Regions from separate parts of the Pectobacterium hainanensis genome, predicted to be linked through region 2. Evidence: predicted binding sites of a transcription regulator. Region 2 holds the regulator's gene; each other region holds the start of a gene.

Region 1 (7,326 bases), on a different contig from region 2:
GCACAAACGTCCGTTTGTCGTCATCACTCAACGCGTCATACTCATGCTCAAAAAAAGGCATAATAGAAATATCCAATTCACGCATGCCGCGACGGCACGCCCAGTGAATCCGTGACTTATTATCGATTTCCATACGTTATATCCACCTTGCTATCGATACTTGCCGTTAGTGTAACCCGATTTCCGCAACAGGTATTCAACTAATAGTAACACTTTGACATATTTTACCACGGCATTGACGCCGCCTTCCCGGCAGAATCTCACGCGTGTTCGCACAATAACCACTTGCAAAGCTTCGCCGCTATTTTACCATTAGGCCATTCGCATATCGCACCCAAGCAGGATTGTAATATGGCTCACCAATTTCCTTTTGCATCAAAAGCCCCACTCGCTTCAGGCCAACTTCCCGCCACGCTCATGTCTCTGGATGACTGGGCGCTAGTCACGCTAACAGGCCCGGACACCATTAAATACCTGCAAGGCCAGGTGACCGCTGATGTTGCCGCACTCCCCGCCGATCAGCACATTCTTTGCGCACACTGCGATGCCAAAGGCAAAATGTGGAGCAACCTGCGCCTTTTTCAACATAACGATGGCTTCGCCTTTATTGAACGCCGCAATTTGCGCGATACCCAACTCAGCGAGCTGAAAAAATATGCCGTTTTTTCGAAAACGACGATAACGGCAGATGATCATGTCATTTTATTGGGCGCGGCCGGCGATCAGATCCGCTCGCTATTATCTTCCGTATTCAGCACGCTGCCGGATGCCGAACATCCGCTCGTTCAATCCGAAGGCGCAACCTTCCTGCATTTTTCCCTTCCGACAGAACGCTTCCTGCTGGTCCTGACACCAGAGCAATGCGCGTTATTGCTCGAACAACTTGCAGGGAAAATAGCGTTAAATGATAGCCGCCAATGGCTGGCGCTGGATATCGAATCCGGCTTGCCGATTATTGACAGCGCAAACAGTGCACAGTTCATCCCTCAGGCGACCAATTTACAGGCATTAAAGGGGATTAGCTTCAGCAAAGGGTGCTATGCAGGACAAGAGATGGTAGCCAGAGCCAAATATCGTGGTGCCAATAAACGAGCACTCTATTGGCTGGCTGGTAAGGCTAGTCGTGTACCGGAAGCCGGGGACGATCTGGAACTGCAATTGGGCGAAAACTGGCGGCGCACCGGTACGGTACTGGCTGCCTCGCGCCTACAGGACGAAAGCGTGTGGGTTCAGGTAGTGATGAATAACGATTTGGAAGCCGATAGTCTGCTGCGCGTTAGAGAAGATGCCGATAGCCAATTGAGGATCCAAGCGCTTCCTTATGAAATAACGGATTAAACATCGTACTATCGCTTAACGAGATGAAGGTGCCGCATCAGCGGCATCATTTTTGCCGAAAGCCAGAGGCGAAAAGCGCTCAACGTTACACATACAGATAAATCGCCAGAAAATGGCACACGCTGCCGCCCAATACAAAACCATGCCAGATGGCGTGATTATAGGGGATCCGTTTGCAGGCGTAGAAGATAACTCCCAGTGAGTAAACAATCCCGCCAACCGCCAATAACGTTACGCCAGCAATAGAAAGCGTTATGACCAATTGGTAAATCACCACCAGCGACAACCACCCCATCACCAGATAGGTGATCAGTGAAAGCACCTCAAAGCGATGAGCGAAAGCCAGTTTAAAAATGACACCTAGCAGCGCCATGCTCCAAATCACCACCATTAGACCATCCGCCAAGGGTGAATCCAGACCAACAAGCAGAAACGGCGTATAGGTTCCCGCGATCAACACATAGATCGCACAGTGATCAAATTTCTTCAGCCAGGGTTTGATCCGTGGGGAAGGGATAGCGTGATACAACGTTGAGGCGAGAAACAGCAGGATAATGCTACCGCCATAGAGACTATAGCTGGTGATTGCAATACTATTCGCGTTGTTGTTTACCGCCTGAATCAGCAACAGGACCAGCCCTACGATACCAAAAACAAAGCCTATTCCATGGCTTACGCTATTTGCGATTTCCTCTGCCAGCGAATATTCCGGCGTCTGTATACGTTTTGACATAGTGACCTTTATAAGCTTGCAGGCAATTCCATTAATACGGCCTTCATACCCATCGTGTGAAAGAGAAAAGACACATTGCTTCATGCCAATGTTTAACCTTTGAGCAGCATAACCGAGAATAATTTCAGAGTACACGTGTAAGCTAAAATAATTACACGGCATCCGTTTCTACCGTAATCAGTCATGTAAATTTCCGATGACTTCCCCTACAATGACCGGCTTCGATACCCGTCATCTTTCCCGTTGCAGGTTGATGACCTGCCCTGCACCTCGAAATCTACCTGGGTATAGGTATGTCCATTTTTGAAAGGCTCTGTCGTTTTTACTGACTCCACGCTCATGGCTATCCGGTTTTAACGTTCGTGCCTTTCCTTCAGTTTTAACTGCAAAAGGTGGTTTCCATGTCGTCAACGCCGTCCCTTCTTCATTTCGGTTCACTTACCGACGTTATCGGTTTTTTGATGGAAATTGATAAATTGAAGTGCGTTCAGCGCCGTTCAAAAATCATCGGTAGCGAACGTCATGAAGACTCTGCCGAACACAGTTGGCATTTTGCCGTCGCCGCGATGGCACTGGCTCCTTACGCGGGTGAAGGAGTAGATATTCAGCGCGTGATCCAGATGGCGCTCATCCATGACATCGTTGAAATCGATGCGGGCGACGTGATGGTTTATGATCTTTCCGCCCGGCTTGCCATTCACGACCAAGAAGTAGCGGCTGCCGGACGTATTTTCGGGCTGTTACCCGAACCCCAGTGCCAGCAATTTCACGATCTCTGGCTGGAATATGAGGCAGGGGAAACCGCCAACGCACAGTTTGCTCTGATGCTCGATCGCATCATGCCAATCCTGATGAATTTGCATAACGATGGTCAGAGTTGGATAGAAAATGGTATCCGTCTGGAACAGGTGTTAGGTCGTGCCGACTTCATCGCCAAGATTAATCCTGAACTGTGGCAATACCTGAAACAGCATCTGGAAGAGGCGAAAGCCAAAGGGTGGTTATTGTAAAAAAGCAGGATCGTGACACTCCCCGGCACCACACCGGGGGATATTCGATCAAAATGTGTAGGACATATTCAGTGAATAGTTTAACGGCTCGCCATAAGTAGAAGAAGCATTGCTGAGCCACGTGTAATAGCTGCGATCAAACAGGTTTTTGACGTTAGCCTGCACAGCAAGCTGTTTTGTCACCTGATAACGGGCAAACAGATCAACCAGCGGGTAACTTGCCTGATAAATGCGCGTCGTCCCCTGCGGCCCGGCTCCCTCCTGGAACGTACGATTTTGCCAGTTTACCCCACCGCCAACCGTCAGCTCAGGTAGCGTAGGAAGCTGGTAACGGGTGAACAATTTGATCTGCGTCTGTGGCATCTTGCTATTGAAACGGCCCTTGCTATCGTTTGCCACATAACGTGACGCACCAAAGGTTAACTGCAAGTTATCCGTCACTGCGCCATTTAGCTCAACCTCGACCCCTTTGCTCACCGCGCCCTGTGTCGCATAGTAAGCCTGTTCAGTGGTGCCATTAACAAATTTATTCCCATCTGCCTGCCCCACATTTTCTTGCTCAATACGGAACACAGCAAGCGTTGACGTTAAGCGGCCATTAAACCAATCCGCTTTCAGGCCGGTTTCGTAGTTTTTACCGGTGATAGGCGCCAGATATTTACTATTACTATCACGTCGGCTCTGTGGCTGGAAGATCGAGGTGTAGCTGGCATAAGCCGATACCGTATCGTTGATGTCATAAATCAAGCCGCCATACGGTGTGATATTGCTTTTCTTCATATCAGCGCTGCTGCCGTTGGTTTGCCACTGCGTATAGCGCGCGCCAAGGACAAGATGCAGCGGATCGGCCAACGAGAAACGTGCCACGCTGTAGGCGGCTTTCTGCCGTACGGTATCATCAGACGTCTGCGATTTTTCTCCCCAAGCTGGCTCTTGAACCCTGCCATTCCACTGGTAAAGACTACCAATATTTGGAAACTCCAGAGGAGAACCATAATAACTATTGTGCTGACGGCTGTAGCTAACGCCCGTCACCAGTTCATGCTGGCGGCCCAATAGTTCAAAAGGCCCATTGGCATAGCTATCAACGGACAACTGTTTGCGTTCGCCCGTATAGTTAGTGCCATAGCCGATCGAGCCCATCCCCGTCGTTTGGTCAGGAAAACCGGCTACATACAGCAATTTGCCGCCCATATTCGATTCGGCATGGGTACCGTTGACGCGGAATGTCCAGCCGTTGTCAAAATCCTGCCTGAGATTTGCAAAAACTTTTTTCGATTCGGTCTCATAGTTAGTCCAATCAGCGGCAGGGTTCATGCTGCGATTGAAGTGCGTACGCTCACCATTGCTAAACCATGGTGTGACACCGCCCCAAGTCGCCCCATCGGTGTGGATCGTCTGATAGCTGTAACCCAGCGACAGCGTCGTGTTGTCGGTGATATCCGCATCCACAACGCCGTAAAGAAATTTTTTGTCTCTTTGATAGCGATCCAACCAGCTATTTTGATCCTGATAGCCCGCCACGACACGACCACGCACGCTGCCGTCCTCATTCAGAGGAGCAGAAAGATCCGCGACGTAGCGCTGTTTGTCCCACGAGCCATAACTGGCGCTGACATTACCGACAAAGTCACGGCTATCAGCATGTTTACGCACCATATTGACCGATGCCGACGGGTTACCTGCGCCGGTCATCAAGCCAGTTGCACCGCGCACCACTTCAACACGGTCAAAAATCGCAGTGTCGTCATCCGCATCGCCAAAGTTCCAGGCTTCATCGACGGAAGTTGGGATATCATCAAAGAGGTAGCTGTTGATGGAAAAACCACGAGAATAAAAACTGGAGCGTTCGTCAGCAATGCTGGCAGAAATCCCTGTCGTATTACGTAAAACCTCTCCCACGGATTGTAGACTTTGATCCTGCATCCGTTGTTCCGTCACGATACTGACCGACTGCGGAATATCACGCGGTGCCATCAGCATTTTTGTGCCTGCACGCGTCGTTTTAGCACTGTAATCTTGCTGTCCACCGTTTAAATCATCGGCCTTTGCCGTCACAACGATGTCCTGCGATACATTCTGTGCAGATGACGCGTCAGAACCTGTAGGCTGCGCAGCGTAAGCTGATACCGGACTAAATGCAGCCTGCATCGCCAACGTTAACAACGAAATAGAAAACGTCTTTTTCATGGCTGACGACGTAAGAGTGTCAACACGGTTTCCCCTGCCGTGGAAAGGCATAAATGTCTCCTTTTAGGATAAGTGTGCGTAACGCAATATCGCCTCGTGATGATTCCGTCAGATCAGAATGTATGCCTAAAGATGACCTTGAGAAGTACGAATAAGAGGCAAAATGCGAACGATAATGATGTGCATTATCATAAAATCGCCAGCACTGTATCACAAAAAATGACAAAGCGGATTTTATATCTTTCCTGAGTGGAGAGCAGATTGATTGGGGTCGTCATTTAACATTAAGAGCACGATAACTTAATATTTAATAACAGATTATTGACAATAAAGCCTCGGCATTATGTCGAGGCTTTGATTACGAGAGAAGGTAAAATCATTCATGAAAATGAACAAATCGCCTGCTTATTATTGCGGTAAGCCCAATGCCGTTTTTTCCACATACGGTCTCATAATCGTATCCGCTTCCTGCTGCGCCGACATCGCTGCCTGATCTACACTCAATTTGGGATCGTTGAGCAAGGCTGCCAATTGATTCTCCATCGCTTTACGCACCGCAACCGTTTCATAGGTGGCATACCACGGGTGGGCATACTGCAACTGAGATAACGCTATCGCTGCGCGTGGGTCCTTAGCCAGATACGTTTTCATTTCCGGCAGGTCATACGCAGCCATACGAGGAGCAAAATAGCCCGTAAAACGGCTCCAACTTCCACTCACTTCCGGGCTAATCAGATAACTCATGAACTGCCAGGCTGCTTTCTTTTGCGCTTCAGAAATACCTTTAAAACTCACCAAACTGGCACCACCAATGGTTACGCCACGCCGTTCTTTTTCTGGCATAATGGCGACACCCAGTTGGAAGTCTTTGGTGTTTTCACGCATAAAGCCTAACGCCCCAGTGCTGAGCATCGCCATCCCCAGCTTACCGGAGAAAAATGCCGCGCTGATTTGTTTGGAGTTAAGCACCCCACCCGGCATTACCTTGTCGCGATGCACCAGATTACGCCAGAATTGTAGCGCTCCCTTGGTGGACGCCGTGTTGTAATACACTTCACCGGGATAATCAGCGTTGTAATACGCACCGCCGTTGGCTCGAGCGAGTGCCGACAAGACCCAACCACCGTAGTCGTCATTCGTGGATGGCATCATGATCCCCCATTGCCCTTTTGCCGGGTCGGTCAACTTCTTCGCTATCGTTACCACTTCATCCCAATTCTTCGGCGGCTCGTTAAAACCAGCCTGCTTCAACATATCTTCGTTGTAATAAAGAATGGGCGTCGAATTATGGAACGGAATGGCATAGGTTTCTCCTAATACCTGCGCATTCTGATGTAACGCAGGCCAAAAATTCTTTGTCAGAAACGGCGTCGCTTTTTCGTTGCCAAACTTGAACAACTCATCCATCGGTAGAATTTCATCTTTGATGACCAGGTCAGCCGTAAAATTGGCAGACATAATCACCAGCGCCGGAGGATCGCCCGCTTTGGCTGCCGCTTCGGCTTTCACTTTGGTCGTGTCATAACCACCGGTAAAAATGCCGCGAACATCGACCTGATCCTGCGACTGGTTGTATTCTTTGATGATGCGCGTCATTTCCATGGTCAGCTTACCGTCAACCGGCGCAGGGAACATGAAATCAATACTTTGCTTTGCCAGCGCAGAACCAGACAACAGCATGGTCATCGCCAGCGCAATAATACGGGGCTTACGCATTTCTTTTCTCCTGGGATAAATTACGGGCGGTTTGCCCAGAAAACCAATGGCAATCTTGCGGTGAAAAATGAAGCACAAGGGACATACCGACAGTCGGTACGCCATCACGATTGGGTCGGCGATAGCGAATATCACCCAGCGGAGTCTCCACATGAATCAGGTATTCTGCGCCAAACAATTCCCGCTGCTTTACCGTCCCCGGTAGCCGCAATCCACCGTCTGATGCGGCCTGTTCGGTAATATGTTCGGGGCGAATCCCCAACAGCACTTCCGTTGCTGCGTGTGTTTCTTCATTGGCTGGCAACACAATGGTTTGCTCCTGCAAAAACGCCTGTCCAT
Region 2 (7,326 bases):
ATGTGCGGCCCATTTGCCGACATCAGCGGCAGTATTTAAGGGAATGAGTCTCATCAGTACGCTCCTGGTTACCCGATTGGCAATAATAAAATTTTCGATACTCAATGATAGGCCGTATCACATGAAGGCGCGTTTTAGCATTGAGTGAAAAACTGAGTATCAGTGTATCTTGTTTTTTTTTATCTTAAAATAAGTTGGCAATTTGTTTTGGTATAAACTTTATATATGCAATTTTTTAGTGATTTTTATCACATAATAATTGGGTTTAATTTGCGAGGCGAAATATTTTTCTTACACTCCATACCAAAGCCAGGCATGAGGCGTTGGCTAGGCAGTGAGAGCGTCTAATCGGCAGTTTTTTGTCCCTTAGGGGAAGAGAGGAAAGGGTGAGTATTCTTAGCTATTTACAAAAAGTTGGTCGGGCGTTGATGGTGCCTGTCGCCACGCTGCCTGCTGCCGCCATCCTTATGGGGATTGGCTACGGGATTGATCCGGTTGGTTGGGGAAGTGAAAATGCGCTGGCCGCGTTGTTCATTAAATCGGGTGCAGCCATTATTGAACATATGGCGGTGCTGTTTGCCGTGGGTATTGCTTATGGTATGTCGAAAGATAAAGATGGTGCTGCTGCATTAACGGGGTTTGTGGGTTTTTTGGTATTGACCACACTTTGTTCACCTGCTGCGGTGTCTATGATTCAGCGGATCCCTGTTGAGCAGGTTCCAGCGGCGTTTAGCAAAATTGAAAACCAGTTTATCGGTATTCTTGTTGGTATCATTTCCGCGGAATTGTATAACCGTTTTAGCCAGGTTGAGTTACCGAAAGCATTGTCATTCTTCAGCGGACGTCGTCTGGTGCCTATTTTGACGTCGTTTCTGATGATTCTGGTTGCCTTCATTTTGATGTACGTATGGCCTGCCATTTATAGTGCGTTGGTGGCTTTTGGTGAACAGATTCAGCAGTTGGGTTCGGCGGGGGCCGGGATCTATGCGTTCTTTAACCGTTTGCTGATCCCTGTTGGGCTACACCATGCATTGAACTCGGTATTCTGGTTTGATGTCGCGGGGATAAACGATATCCCGAATTTCCTCGCTGGGCAGCAGTCTATCGGCGCAGGTAAAGCGGTTGTGGGTATCACCGGACGTTATCAAGCCGGTTTCTTCCCGATTATGATGTTTGGTTTACCTGGTGCGGCGCTGGCGATTTATCATTGCGCACGCCCGGAGAATAAGAGCAAAGTGGCTGGGATTATGATGGCGGCAGCATTTGCTTCCTTCTTTACCGGGATTACCGAACCGCTCGAATTTTCATTCATGTTCGTGGCACCGGTCCTGTATTTTTTGCATGCGTTGCTGACGGGGATTTCAGTCTTTATTGCCGCGAGTATGCAATGGATGGCGGGTTTTGGCTTTAGCGCCGGTCTGGTGGATATGGTGCTGTCATCGCGCAACCCACTGGCAACGCAGTGGTACATGTTGATACCCCAGGGACTGGTATTCTTTGGGCTGTATTACGTGGTGTTTCGTTTTACCATCACGCGTTTCAACCTGCTGACGCCTGGTCGCGAATTATCAGCGAGTCTTACTGAAGCCGATGGATATAACGCCAACAATGCGCCAGCGACATCTACTGCTGTACTTGATACTGAGCAATTGGCCCGTGGCTATCTGAAAGCGATCGGTGGGGCGGGCAATCTGGTTGGTATTGATGCTTGCATTACACGTTTGCGTTTGAGCGTTATGGACTCTGCATTGGTGGATGATGCCGAGGCAAAACGTCTCGGTGCTGCGGGAGTGATTCGCCTGAACAAGCAAAGCATTCAGATTGTTGTCGGCACCCGAGCGGAATCCATCGCTTCTGCACTTAAGAATGTGAGTCAGGCGTAAACAACGTCAACGGCGCAAGAGTCAATGACTCCCGTTGATGCAAAGCGATAAGCGTTCGCGGAAAAATCTGTGCGAAATAACGGGGTGAGATTGCTATCGCACCCCGTTTTTTTTCATCAGCGATAATTTAATGAAACTAACGGTTGTTTCCCGGCGTAGCTTGTTGGATCATTAGCGGTTATATGTCGTTTTAGCATTGAGGAATTAAGCATGAGTGAGGCTGAAGCCCGCCCAACTAACTTTATCCGTCAGATTATTGATGAAGACTTGGCATCCGGTAAGCACAATCATGTCCAGACGCGTTTTCCGCCAGAACCTAACGGCTATCTGCACATTGGGCATGCGAAATCTATCTGTCTGAATTTTGGTATTGCGCGTGATTATCATGGGCAATGCAATCTGCGTTTCGATGACACCAACCCGGTAAAAGAAGATATTGAATATGTTGAGTCGATCAAGCGCGATGTCGAGTGGTTGGGATTCTCGTGGAGCGGCGCAGTTCGTTATTCTTCCGACTATTTTGATCAGCTTCACCAATATGCGGTCGAGTTGATCAGTAAAGGATTGGCGTATGTTGACGAATTGACGCCTGAGCAGATTCGCGAATATCGCGGCACGCTGACGGCACCGGGAAAGAATAGCCCTTATCGTGATCGTAGCGTTCAGGAAAACCTTTCGCTGTTTGAGAAGATGCGCAATGGAGGCTTTGCTGAAGGAACCGCATGCCTGCGTGCCAAAATAGACATGGCATCATCGTTCATTGTCATGCGTGATCCGGTGATCTATCGAATCAAGTTTGCGGAGCATCATCAGACCGGCAATAAGTGGTGCATCTACCCGATGTATGACTTTACCCATTGTATTTCCGATGCATTGGAAGGTGTCACGCATTCACTGTGTACCTTGGAATTCCAGGATAACCGACGTTTGTATGATTGGGTGCTGGATAACATCACGATCCCTTGTCATCCGCGCCAGTATGAGTTTTCACGTCTGAACCTTGAATATGCCATCATGTCCAAGCGCAAGTTAAACTTACTGGTAACGGAAAATGTCGTAGAAGGGTGGGACGACCCGCGTATGCCAACGATTTCTGGCCTGCGTCGTCGTGGTTATAGCGCGGCTTCTATCCGTGAGTTTTGTGTCCGTATTGGTGTCACCAAACAGGACAATAACGTTGAGATGGCAGCACTGGAATCTTGTATCCGTGACGATCTGAACGAAAATGCACCGCGCGCGATGGCCGTACTGGATCCGGTTAAATTGGTCATTGAGAACCTTCCTTCAGATCATGAAGAATGGGTCACCATGCCAAACCATCCGAATAAACCGGAAATGGGAACACGTCAGGTGGCGTTTAGCCGTGAAATTTATATCGATCGTGCTGACTTCCGTGAAGAAGCCAACAAGCAGTATAAACGTCTGGTGTTGGGCAAAGAAGTGCGTTTACGTAATGCTTATGTCGTAAAAGCCGATCGTGTTGAAAAAGATGAGCAGGGCGTGATTACTGCAATTTATTGCAGCTACGATCCTGATACGTTGAGCAAAGATCCGGCTGACGGTCGTAAGGTTAAAGGGGTCATCCATTGGGTGTCTGTTGCTCATGCTCGTCCCGCTGAATTCCGTTTATACGACCGATTATTCAGTGTCGCCAACCCGGCTGCCGCTGAGGATTTTTTGTCTACCATTAACCCTGATTCGCTGAAGATTACGCATGGATTTGTTGAGGCCAGTCTGGCTCAGGCTGAGTCAGAAAAAGCCTATCAATTTGAACGTGAAGGTTATTTTTGCGCCGACCGCGTCTATTCCAGTGCGGAACATTTAGTGTTTAACCGTACAGTTGGTTTACGGGACACTTGGGTCGGTTAACGATCATACTGGGTTTAAACGTAATGATATAAAAAAATAAAACCGCCTCGGCGGTTTTATTTTATGGTGGCAGGATAATCGCTACCCTTGGATTATCACAGGCGACGTTAGAAAACACCCCCTGCGTTTCTATGCGGTCGATTTATAGTGTTGGATCGTGAAGCGTGTCGTCTTCGCGACAATCCCCTTCACTGCAATGGCCATACAGATACAAACTGTGGTTTGTCAGTTTGATACCATGTCTTTCTGCGATTTCACGCTGGCGTGCTTCGATATATTCATCGCGGAATTCAATGACTTTGCCGCAATCCAGGCAAATCAGATGGTCATGGTGATGTTGCTGAGTCAGTTCGAAAACTGATTTACCGCCTTCAAAATTATGGCGGGTGACGATACCAGCATCATCAAACTGATTAAGTACGCGATAAACGGTTGCTAAACCAATTTCTTCGCCCATATCAATCAGTTTCTTATATAAATCTTCCGCACTGACGTGATGGCACTCCGGGGCCTGCAAAACTTCCAGGATCTTCAGTCTTGGAAGCGTGACTTTCAGGCCGGCCTTCTTTAATGCGGTGTTATTGTCAGTCATGCGGATTTAGTCCTGTTGCTTACTTATCAATGGAGGTTACCTAGCCTATGACATCGGTCGGCTCAAAAAATACATCGGCTAAAAAATACAACAGCGTTCCAATTATAGAACCGTGCATACAAAATGAAAACCATGGAATGTTAACAATATTGACCCCATACATACTACAGATATTGATGCAATCTATTGTTGATAAATGGAGAAAAATCTATGCACGTACAAAGCCGATGGGTTTATTGTACAGGTTTATGGGAAGAAGTTAAAAAAATGTATCAATTATTATGAAAGGTTTTTCCTATTGAACTGGCCCTGATGGTAAAATCAGAGCCAAAACAGGGTTAACCTACCAAATCTTTCAGGCTGAGTTCTTCGCTGATCTGTTTTACCCAAGCTGTTACGCGTTCGTTGGTCAGTTCCGGCTGTCTGTCTTCGTCAATAGCCAGACCCACGAAATGGTTGTCATCAGCCAGGCCTTTGGATGCTTCAAAGTAGTAACCTTCAGTCGACCAGTGACCAACAATCGTCGCACCGCGTGGTTCGATGATATCGCGGATCGTCCCCATGGCATCACAGAAGTATTCTGCATAATCTTCCTGATCACCACAGCCGAACAGGGCAACGAGTTTCCCTGTGAAATCAATTTCTTCCAGCGTAGGGAAAAAATCATCCCAATCGCATTGGGCTTCGCCGTAATACCAGGTTGGAATGCCTAACAGCAGAATATCGAACGCTTCAAGGTCTTCCTTGCTACTTTTAGCGATGTCATGAACTTCAGCAACCTGTGTCCCCAATTGCTGTTGGATTGTCTTGGCAATGTTTTCAGTATTGCCAGTATCACTGCCGAAGAAAATGCCTATTAGTGCCATGAATTGAATAACCTCTTTATTCTTAATGGTATAGGGCCGTGTTTCACCCATTTATTGACTAATAATAACAGACACAACCTACATGAGAAACTCGTATTGGTAAGCAGGGATAAATTGGATACCCAGCATTGGCCCTCTTTAACGCTCCTCTGGTGATTTTCTGTAAATCATGATGGCGGCTTGTTTTTTAAACAAAGATCATTGCGGTCATCTAATGTGTTGCGATACCGTCCAATGACGAGATTTGTCATACATAACGCAAAGTTATTTATTAATGTTTCTAATATTATTTCTCGATACTTAAGTTACTTAATGTTTATATCCCCATGAAAACAAATAAAATTATTAAATAATTAAAACAAAAGAGGGGAGAAAATCATACCAAACGCTAAATACTGTCTGAATTTTGTCGATGAATCAGCGTAGTCGTTTTTATTTTCAACACAATGAAATTGCGTGCGGGCGCGTTATCTATTTATGAATAGAGGGATTCAGAATACCGCCGTCGATTGATGATAAAAATTATTCTTATTACATACCCTGAATATTCGAGTTGCAGGACAAGACGTGGTTGTTGCGAGCGAAAAACTGAGCAATGGGAGTGGTCAATGCTCATGCGACTCGAACATCATGGGGATATTAATACTTAAGTATGGAGTGAGCTATGAGACTGTTAAAGAACATTGCCATTAGAACGGCCATGCTGTGGGTGCTGGGCATATTCTGCGTGTTATGGGGTGGCGTCTCTATCTATACCATGTTCTCCTTTAAAGAGATGACGACGACATCCAAGACCAGCAGCCTGCTAGTGCAGAACATGAATTTTGTGAATCAGGGGAACGATCAGTATTTTCGTATGGTGACTCGTCTGGCGAGAGCCGTGGACTATCGCCGGGCGGGGGATAACGCTGCCGCAGATAAAGAACAGGCATCCGCTTTAACCGCGTTGGATAAATTAAAATCAGATTTAGTTGCCTTTACCGCGTTTGATCATGCCGGTCTGGATGATTCGTTGGTGCAAGCGGTTAGCCGGGACTGGGGGAATCTGATTACTCAGGGAGTTGAGCCGTTGTACCAAAAAGCCGCGGCCAACGCGCTGGATGATTATCAAAATCAAGCTAAGAGCGTGGTTCCACCTTTGAGCCGTCAATTTGGAGCTTCTCTTTCTGCGTTTAATAAAGCGGGGTCCGATAAGTTTGCCGCCGCTGGCGTCAGGTTTGAGCAAATTACCTCGATTGGTCAAAATATTTTACTGGCTGGTTTGATTGTCGGCTTGGCGATGCTGTTCTTGACCGATCGCTATCTGGTGAGTTGTCTGGTGCGTCCTTTGAATGATCTTCGTGATCATTTCAGCGTCATTGCTTCCGGGCAGTTGGGGAAACCTATTCTGGATTTTGGTCATAACTGTGTTGGTAAACTGTTCCCATTACTACGGGAAATGCAGACCAGTCTGGCAACAACAGTGAGTACCATTCGCGGTAGTACCGATTCTATTTATCAGGGGGCGTCTGAGATTGCTGCTGGTAATAACGATTTATCATCAAGGACGGAACAACAGGCGTCGGCGCTGGAAGAAACGGCAGCGAGTATGGAACAGTTGACGGCGACGGTGAAACAGAATGCTGAAAACGCCAACCATGCTAGCCAATTAGCGCTGCAAGCCTCAACGACGGCAAGGAAAGGTGGAGATATTGTTGATAACGTCGTGAAAACCATGTCAGAAATTTCTGGTAGCTCACGTAAGATCGCTGAGATCACGACGGTGATTAATGGTATTGCTTTCCAAACCAACATTCTTGCACTCAATGCGGCGGTAGAAGCAGCCCGGGCAGGTGAACAAGGTCGTGGTTTTGCGGTGGTTGCGGGTGAAGTGCGCAGTCTGGCACAGCGCAGTGCGCAGGCCGCGAAGGAAATTGAAGGGCTGATTTCTGATTCGGTGCGTTGCGTGGATACGGGATCGAGTCTGGTTGAAGACGCGGGTAGCACCATGAATGATATTGTGCGTGCTGTTACCAATGTCACCGACATCATGGGTGAGATTGCATCTGCTTCGGAAGAACAAAGTAAAGGGATTGCGCAGGTCGGTCAGGCTATTGCCGAAATGGATAGCGTGACG
Region 3 (7,326 bases), on a different contig from region 2:
AATATTGGGCGATTTCCCCCCCAGTTCCAGCGTCACTGGCGTCACATTTTGAGCCGCATATCCCATGATTTGCTGACCCACTTCCGTTGATCCAGTGAACGCCACTTTCGCGATTCGCTTGGACGTCGCCAGATATTCACCGATCTCACTGCCTGAACCGTTCACGACGTTAATGACGCCTGGTGGCAAAATATCCTGAATCAGCTCCATCAGGATCAATACCGACATCGGCGTCAATTTTGCTGGTTTTAAAACAATACAGTTCCCCGCCGCCAACGCAGGTGCCATTTTCCAACAGGCCATCAACAGCGGAAAATTCCAGGGAATGATCTGCCCCACGACACCAAGCGGCTCATGGAAATGATAAGCCACCGTATCACCATCAATCTCACTGATGGCACCTTCCTGAGAACGAATACAAGCCGCAAAATAGCGGAAATGATCAATCGCCAGCGGAACATCCGCACCGCTGGTTTCACGAATAGGTTTACCGTTATCCCAGGTTTCCACATTCGCGAGCAAATCCAGATTCTGCTCCATTCGATCAGCAATACGATTGAGGATTAATGAGCGAGCTTGTACAGACATACCGCCCCATTCTGCTTTGGCCTTATGGGCAGCATCCAGCGCATGATCAACATCGCGGGACGTTGAGCTGGCAACCTCACATAAAGGCTGACCGGTAACGGGCGTCAGGTTAATAAAATACTGACCGCCATCAGGCGGCACCCATGCGCCGCCAATAAAATTGTCATAGCGCTTTTTCAGGTTGAGAGAACCATATTCGCCTGATGTCAGCCGATTTGTAGGGGTGTCTTGTGCCATTTCGGTCTCCTTTTCGCTGTCCGATACGCGGCCACGCCGCAGTGAAAATAGAGGCAAGATGAAAAGCGTTGTAAGTCAAAGAGCATGGATAAAGCGTACACAGGGATTCACATTTCTGACAGGGAGAAACCGGGGAGAATGGCAACTCTTCGAGTTGACGCACAATTTATTATCTATGCCATCTATAGACGTACATCCCCTTGCGGAACGGTTCACCGTTCGTGGAGAAAAATTCGCATCCATCAGAAGGGGGTGAAATAATGCCATCACGGTCTTTATGCCACAGGTTTACAGTTCTCTATTTATGAAAGACTTTCCTTCACAGGCGGTTACCCCCCCTATCGGCGCGGTGCAACATAGCGTGTGCCATCAAGGCTCGTTGTCTCAGCCACAAAACGATTGGCTGGCAGAAGAAGTGCCCGTTGCTCTGGTTTACAATGGTATTTCACATGTTGTTATGATGGCCTCACCAAAGGATTTGGAACCGTTCGCACTGGGGTTTTCACTATCAGAAGGTATTATTGAGTCTCCTCAGGATATCTACGGAATAGACATTCAACCTGTCTGCAACGGTATCGAAGTACAAATCGAACTGTCGAGCCGACGCTTTGCCGGGCTCAAAGCACGCCGTCGAGCAATGGATGGACGTACCGGCTGTGGCGTTTGCGGCGTGGAGCAACTGTCCGAAATTGGCAAACCGATCCCCTCGTTGCCATTCACACAAACCTTTTCGCTCAGCAACCTTGATACCGCGCTGACCCAGCTCAAAAACGTGCAATTAATCGGACAATTAACTGGTTGTACACATGCCGCCACTTGGGTCACCCCCGATGGTGAACTACAAGGCGGTTGTGAGGATGTCGGGCGTCATGTCGCTTTGGATAAATTACTTGGCATGCGGGCAAAACAGCCATGGCAACAGGGCGCGGTTCTGGTTTCCAGCCGAGCGAGCTATGAAATGGTACAAAAATCAGCCATGTGTGGTGTCGAGATCCTGTTTGCCGTCTCTGCCGCGACGTCCTTAGCAGTGGACGTCGCCGAACGGTGTAATCTGACGCTGGTAGGGTTCAGTCGACCGGGTCGCTCCACCGTTTATACTCACCCTCAGCGACTAAGAAAGTGATAGAAAAGGATGACCGTTGCTTAGACCATTTTATTTTTAGCCTGAGAGATAATGATATAACCGCTTGTTACATAGGATTAAAAGCCGATGGTTTTAAAGCGTAAAACGAGAATAATCATTTTCAATATCATTTAATTAACTATAATGAACGTAATGCTTACGCGGTGCTAACAAAAGAAGGTACCGCAGAACGTACTGAGATGCGACGTATCCGGGGCGATTCAGTACGATAACGTTTATTCGGTACTACCCTTTTCAGTACTACAACCATGGAGATGCTAAACATGAGTTATTCACTGCCATCCCTGCCTTATGCTTATGACGCGCTGGAACCCCATTTCGACAAACAAACAATGGAAATCCATCACACCAAGCACCATCAAACTTACGTCAATAATGCAAATGCAGCGTTGGAATCCCTGCCTGAGCTTGCCAGCCTGTCTGCTGAAGAGTTGATTACCCAACTGGATAAAGTACCGGCAGAGAAAAAAACAGCCTTGCGTAACAACGCCGGTGGCCACGCTAACCACAGCCTGTTCTGGAAAGGGCTGAAACAAGGTACAACGCTGACTGGCGATCTGAAAGCCGCAATCGAACGTGATTTCGGCAGCGTAGACGCTTTCAAAGAAAAGTTTGAACAAGCTGCCGCAACCCGTTTTGGTTCCGGTTGGGCTTGGCTGGTTCTGAAAGACGATGGCAAACTGGCCGTCGTTTCTACGGCCAATCAGGATAGTCCATTGATGGGCGAAGCAGTTTCCGGTGCATCCGGCTACCCGATTGTTGCTCTGGACGTATGGGAACATGCTTATTATCTGAAATATCAAAACCGCCGCCCTGATTACACTAAAGCATTCTGGAACGTAGTGAACTGGGATGAGGCAGCTAGCCGTTTTGCTCAGGCGAAGAAATAATATTTTTCGTCGCCGTCATGTCTGATGATAAGAGATGATGGCTTTTGATATTGCCCCTCAAGGATAATATCCGTTGTACGCATAAACCGGGATAACTAACTGTTATCTCGGTTTTTTATTTCAAACGGCTATTGATGCCGCTGTTGTCTCCCCGAAACGACCCTATGATGACCCGAATAATAAAATCACCGTACCGATGTCTTAAAGTATGACGGGTATAGAAAGATAAAGTTATTACCAATCTTGCCGATATGAATGTGTGTTTCTATCACATGGTTTTCCGTCGATATCATTAGATAAACGGTGAACTCATGATACAAATGTTTTTCATTAATTAACGGTTTACCGATACCTTTAATTATTTGAGTTGTAAGGCAAAACGTTACCGTTTTTAACAACGCATCGCGTTAGCCCCTCAGGATAAAGTCACACATGTGCCTTGTTACGCGACTGGCAGCGGCACCAAAAGGACAAACCTATGAAAAGTCCGCGTAACGATAAAAGCCAACGCGCAAGCGACTTGAAGTATGACAGGTATATACCCTAAATAATTCAAGTTGCAGGGAGGCGGCAAGCGAAGGACAAATTCGTCAGGAACGAATTTGACCAGCCTTTGGCTGGCCTCAGGTGAGAGACAGGATGTCTCTCATTTCATCCCGATGAGCTTACTCAAGTAAGTGATTCGGGTGACTGACAAATCTGCCAGAGGCAGGTTTGAACGCTGCTTGCAGCGGCCCTTTAGGGTGAGGCCCACGACGGGCCGAGTAACTCAGCCAACGCACATGCAACTTGAAGTATGACGGGTATACCGGGGATAAGTGGTTTGGCTCACCAGACAGTGGAAAAACAGCATGGCGATAAAATTTGAGAATATAAAAGTAGGTAAAAAATTAGGATTAGGTTTCTTTTGTATCCTGATTATGACGTTAATTATTGCCTTTACTGGCGTCATGCATGTTGAAGAATTAAAAAAGAGCATTGATAAGGTTAATCTTAGCAATGACATCAGTGACGAAATTAATCAAGCCAAATATTATCGGGCCCTTTATAGTGCAAACTACAAACCGGACGATATTCAGAAAAACATCACTCATATTAATAATATAAGTGATATGGTGACTCAATCTGCACAATGGCACTGGCAAGAAAACGATGTTGCCATGTTTGCAAAAATCACCGACACCATTGCCGAATACAGAAAAGTTCAGCAAAACTACATCGCCGCGGTGAATAAAAAGGATAACATCCGAAAAAGCTGGAATATTTCAGAAACGGGTAAATATTTAAAACAGCTTGATGAACAATTAAAGAGCAGTGGGGATAACCTGGCGCTACAACTGCAATTCTCTGAGCTTAGCCAGAAATTGACCGCCATTCGTTACCACGTTCGTGGGATTCTTCTGTCTCGTGATAAGGAATCCGAAAACGAACTGAAAAACGCTATCGATGAGGCCCAGAAAGCATTGGCCTCGTTATATCAAGCACTGCCTATAGAGCAACAAGAAGCCCTGAGTCCAGTTCTCGGCATCATGAACGCTTACGAAGAACGGGCACTGGCTTATATGCCTGCTTATGAGGAAGAAGTTGCCATTGCCCGTCAAATGGGAACCATCGCGGGTCAGATAGATGATGCCGTCGAAACCCTGCTCAACAGCCAGATACAATCGACCCAGCAAGATATTCGCTCTGCTGAAATTCAAATGAGCATTACCGCGCTCATCACATTAGCTCTCGGTCTGCTGATCTCCTGGCTTATTTCCCGCCAGATTACAACTCCGCTAGGCCAAACTCTTGATATGGCTGAACGTATCGCCACTGGCGATCTCACGATGTCGATCAAAACCGCTCGTCGCGATGAACTGGGTCAGTTGATGAGCAGCATGGCGAAAATGAACGATAACCTGCATAACATGATCGACGAAATCCGTATCGGCGTTAGTCAGATTTCAACCGCCTCAAGCGAGATCGTCGCTGGCAACACCGACTTATCTTCACGTACTGAAGAGCAAGCTGCAGCGGTCGAACAAACGGCTGCCAGCATGGAAGAACTGACGGCGACAGTAAAACAAAACGCCGATAACGCGCACCATGCAAACAAATTGGTTATCAGTGCCTCTCAAACGGCAAAACAAGGCGGTGAGCAAGTTAGCAATGTGGTGAAAACCATGAACGACATTGAACGGAGCTCTAAGCGTATTGCAGAGATTACCTCTGTTATTAACAGCATCGCTTTCCAGACCAATATTCTGGCGCTGAACGCCGCGGTCGAGGCCGCTCGTGCAGGTGAGCAGGGCCGTGGTTTTGCCGTCGTAGCCAGCGAAGTGCGTAATCTGGCGCAGCGTAGTTCTCAGGCTGCAAAAGAAATTGAGGGCTTGATTGCCGAGTCTGTCCATCAGGTGACAACGGGAGCATCGTTAGTCAGCAATGCGGGCAAAACCATGAATGATATCGTCACATCTGTCACGCAGGTACATGACATTATGGGTGAAATCGCCACGGCCTCCGACGAGCAGAGTCGTGGCATTGCCCAAGTTAATCAGGCCATTGTGGAAATGGACAGCACAACGCAGCAGAACGCCGCTCTGGTAGAACAATCGTCGGCGGCCGCTGACTCGTTGGAAGAACAGGCAACCCTGTTAAAACAGGCTGTTTCTGTTTTCCGTTTATCCAATGCGCGTGATGAATCAACACCTGCGGGTATCGCTTTCTCACAACCACCAACGCAACTAGGTTATAAACAATAACGACGAGCGGTAACCAACGCACCGATCAGGATAAGTTTTTCGTTATCGTTTTGATTTTATTGTTTCACGCAGCTCGTCATGGGCTGCGTATCGATTATTCCTCCCGCGCTGACGTTTAATCACTTGCAGTGTATGATGCAAGTTCCTCGCACTCAGAAGGTGTCAGCGATGTATTACCCGCATATTTATCTTGGCAAGATTCTTCCCTATGAAGGCAGTTCACCCAGCGCTATCGCCAAGTGCGCTGTCAAACAGCAGGTGATGCTCAATGCATTGGGCTTAGAAGGCGATGAGCAGGCCGAGAAGAAAGTGCACGGCGGCCCTGACCGGGCGCTTTGTCACTATCCACGCGAGCATTATGATCACTGGAAAGCCCAATATCCCACACTGCACGCTCATTTTCAGGCACCGGCTTTCGGCGAAAACATTTCCACCATTGGGTTAACGGAAGAAAATGTTTATATCGGTGATATTTTCCGCTGGGGTAATGCTCTCATTCAAGTTACGCAGCCACGCTCACCCTGCTACAAACTTAATTATCACTTTGGTATTCATGATCTATCAGAAATCATGCAGAACAGCGGGAAATGCGGTTGGCTGTATCGCGTTGTTTCAACCGGGGAAGTGGGGCCAAATCAACCGCTGGAATTACTCTCACATACCAGCAACGTATCCGTTGCTGAGGCAATCGCCATCGCATTCCACATGCCATTCGATCAACGGCGTTGTCAGCGTCTTCTCTCTGCGGCAGGGCTCTCTGCCAGTTGGAGTAAAACCATGCAAATGCGACTGCTTAACGAAAAAATTGAAGACTTTAGCTACCGATTAACAGGCATGCGCCCTACCCATACACGATAGCTAACGTGATTAACACGCCAAACATTGGTGACCAGGTAAAAGTGAACATCACCATTAAAATGGCTTTGGCGCATAGCCCGTCATCTCTTTCAGCCCCATTTCACGACCCAACGCCGTCATGGGGTGCACCACCACTAGCCCACGAACGCTTTTCTTCAGTGCGCCCATATTGGCCTGTTCTTTCTTGGTGATCGCACGGCTGAAGGATAAACGAGATAATTTCTGTGCTTCCTGGCTCAACTTCTGAGTGCGTACATGTCGCAAACGTTCAATTTCGACCGCCAGCTTCTCACAGGCCGCCACATTCTCAGCGATTGCATCAGCGTCGCCCTGTTCAAGCAACGTCGCCTGCTTACGTGTCAACGCATCAAGCTGATCGCTAAGGCGTTTAATTTCTGCTTTTTCTTGCTCTTTCATCATCGATAAACCTGTCTGCGTTACGGGCTTCTTCACGTCCCCGTCCACGGCACGCTATCTGTAGCGCCAATCATGTCGGGCACATCATTGAAGGATCATAGGGGGCGCAAGCATACACCAAACAGCCCGCCAGCGCAGTGGACGAAAACAGAGAAGAGGATTCAAAATGCTTTTTTCAAACTAATTTGGGAAATCAGCTCAGTCAGTGACAACACTAATGTCGAACGCACCATCTGTTGATAGCGCTGTTGCTGCATGCTAATCAATAGCTGGTCGGCAGGGTCGCCGCCGCTTGGTAAATCAGGCGCAGAGGGTAAGGTGTTGACGCAGTGCAGTTCACCAATCGGCCCGAGAATCTCATCATCGGTAAACCGATACTCGTGCGTGTCATGGGTCAACTCCTCGCCCAGGGCCATCAGCAATTCAGTATCTTCATACTCTTTACGGC

What was found. Region 2 encodes Fur, which represses iron uptake genes when iron is present. Its sites were predicted from a motif close to ATAATAATGAGAACNACTATCAA; they were not measured.
Region 1: fhuE (ferric-rhodotorulic acid/ferric-coprogen receptor FhuE) is a predicted target of Fur. The motif match lies at 5,441-5,463, and genes of this name have one in related genera.
Region 3: sodA (superoxide dismutase [Mn]) is a predicted target of Fur. The motif match lies at 2,057-2,079, and genes of this name have one in related genera.

The regions. Positions count from the first base shown of each region.
Region 1 is NZ_JBJYIN010000015.1:104,540-111,865, reverse strand. It holds gene sdhE (FAD assembly factor SdhE) at 1-133, opposite strand, end outside; gene ygfZ (tRNA-modifying protein YgfZ) at 352-1,338, shown strand; gene trhA (PAQR family membrane homeostasis protein TrhA) at 1,424-2,071, opposite strand; gene ACKPVM_RS15480 (HD domain-containing protein) at 2,473-3,081, shown strand; gene fhuE (ferric-rhodotorulic acid/ferric-coprogen receptor FhuE) at 3,130-5,271, opposite strand; gene ACKPVM_RS15470 (ABC transporter substrate-binding protein) at 5,680-6,987, opposite strand; gene ACKPVM_RS15465 (ABC transporter ATP-binding protein) at 6,980-7,326, opposite strand, start outside.
Region 2 is NZ_JBJYIN010000001.1:234,832-242,157, reverse strand. It holds gene nagB (glucosamine-6-phosphate deaminase) at 1-54, opposite strand, end outside; partial or broken gene nagE (N-acetylglucosamine-specific PTS transporter subunit IIBC) at 387-1,880, shown strand; gene glnS (glutamine--tRNA ligase) at 2,094-3,752, shown strand; gene fur (ferric iron uptake transcriptional regulator) at 3,895-4,344, opposite strand; gene fldA (flavodoxin FldA) at 4,683-5,210, opposite strand; gene ACKPVM_RS01235 (methyl-accepting chemotaxis protein) at 5,875-7,326, shown strand, end outside.
Region 3 is NZ_JBJYIN010000011.1:146,769-154,094, reverse strand. It holds gene exaC (acetaldehyde dehydrogenase ExaC) at 1-825, opposite strand, end outside; gene fdhD (formate dehydrogenase accessory sulfurtransferase FdhD) at 1,130-1,948, shown strand; gene sodA (superoxide dismutase [Mn]) at 2,233-2,859, shown strand; gene ACKPVM_RS13070 (methyl-accepting chemotaxis protein) at 3,711-5,603, shown strand; gene yiiM (6-hydroxyaminopurine reductase) at 5,772-6,461, shown strand; gene ACKPVM_RS13060 (YibL family ribosome-associated protein) at 6,516-6,878, opposite strand; gene ACKPVM_RS13055 (MltR family transcriptional regulator) at 7,040-7,326, opposite strand, start outside.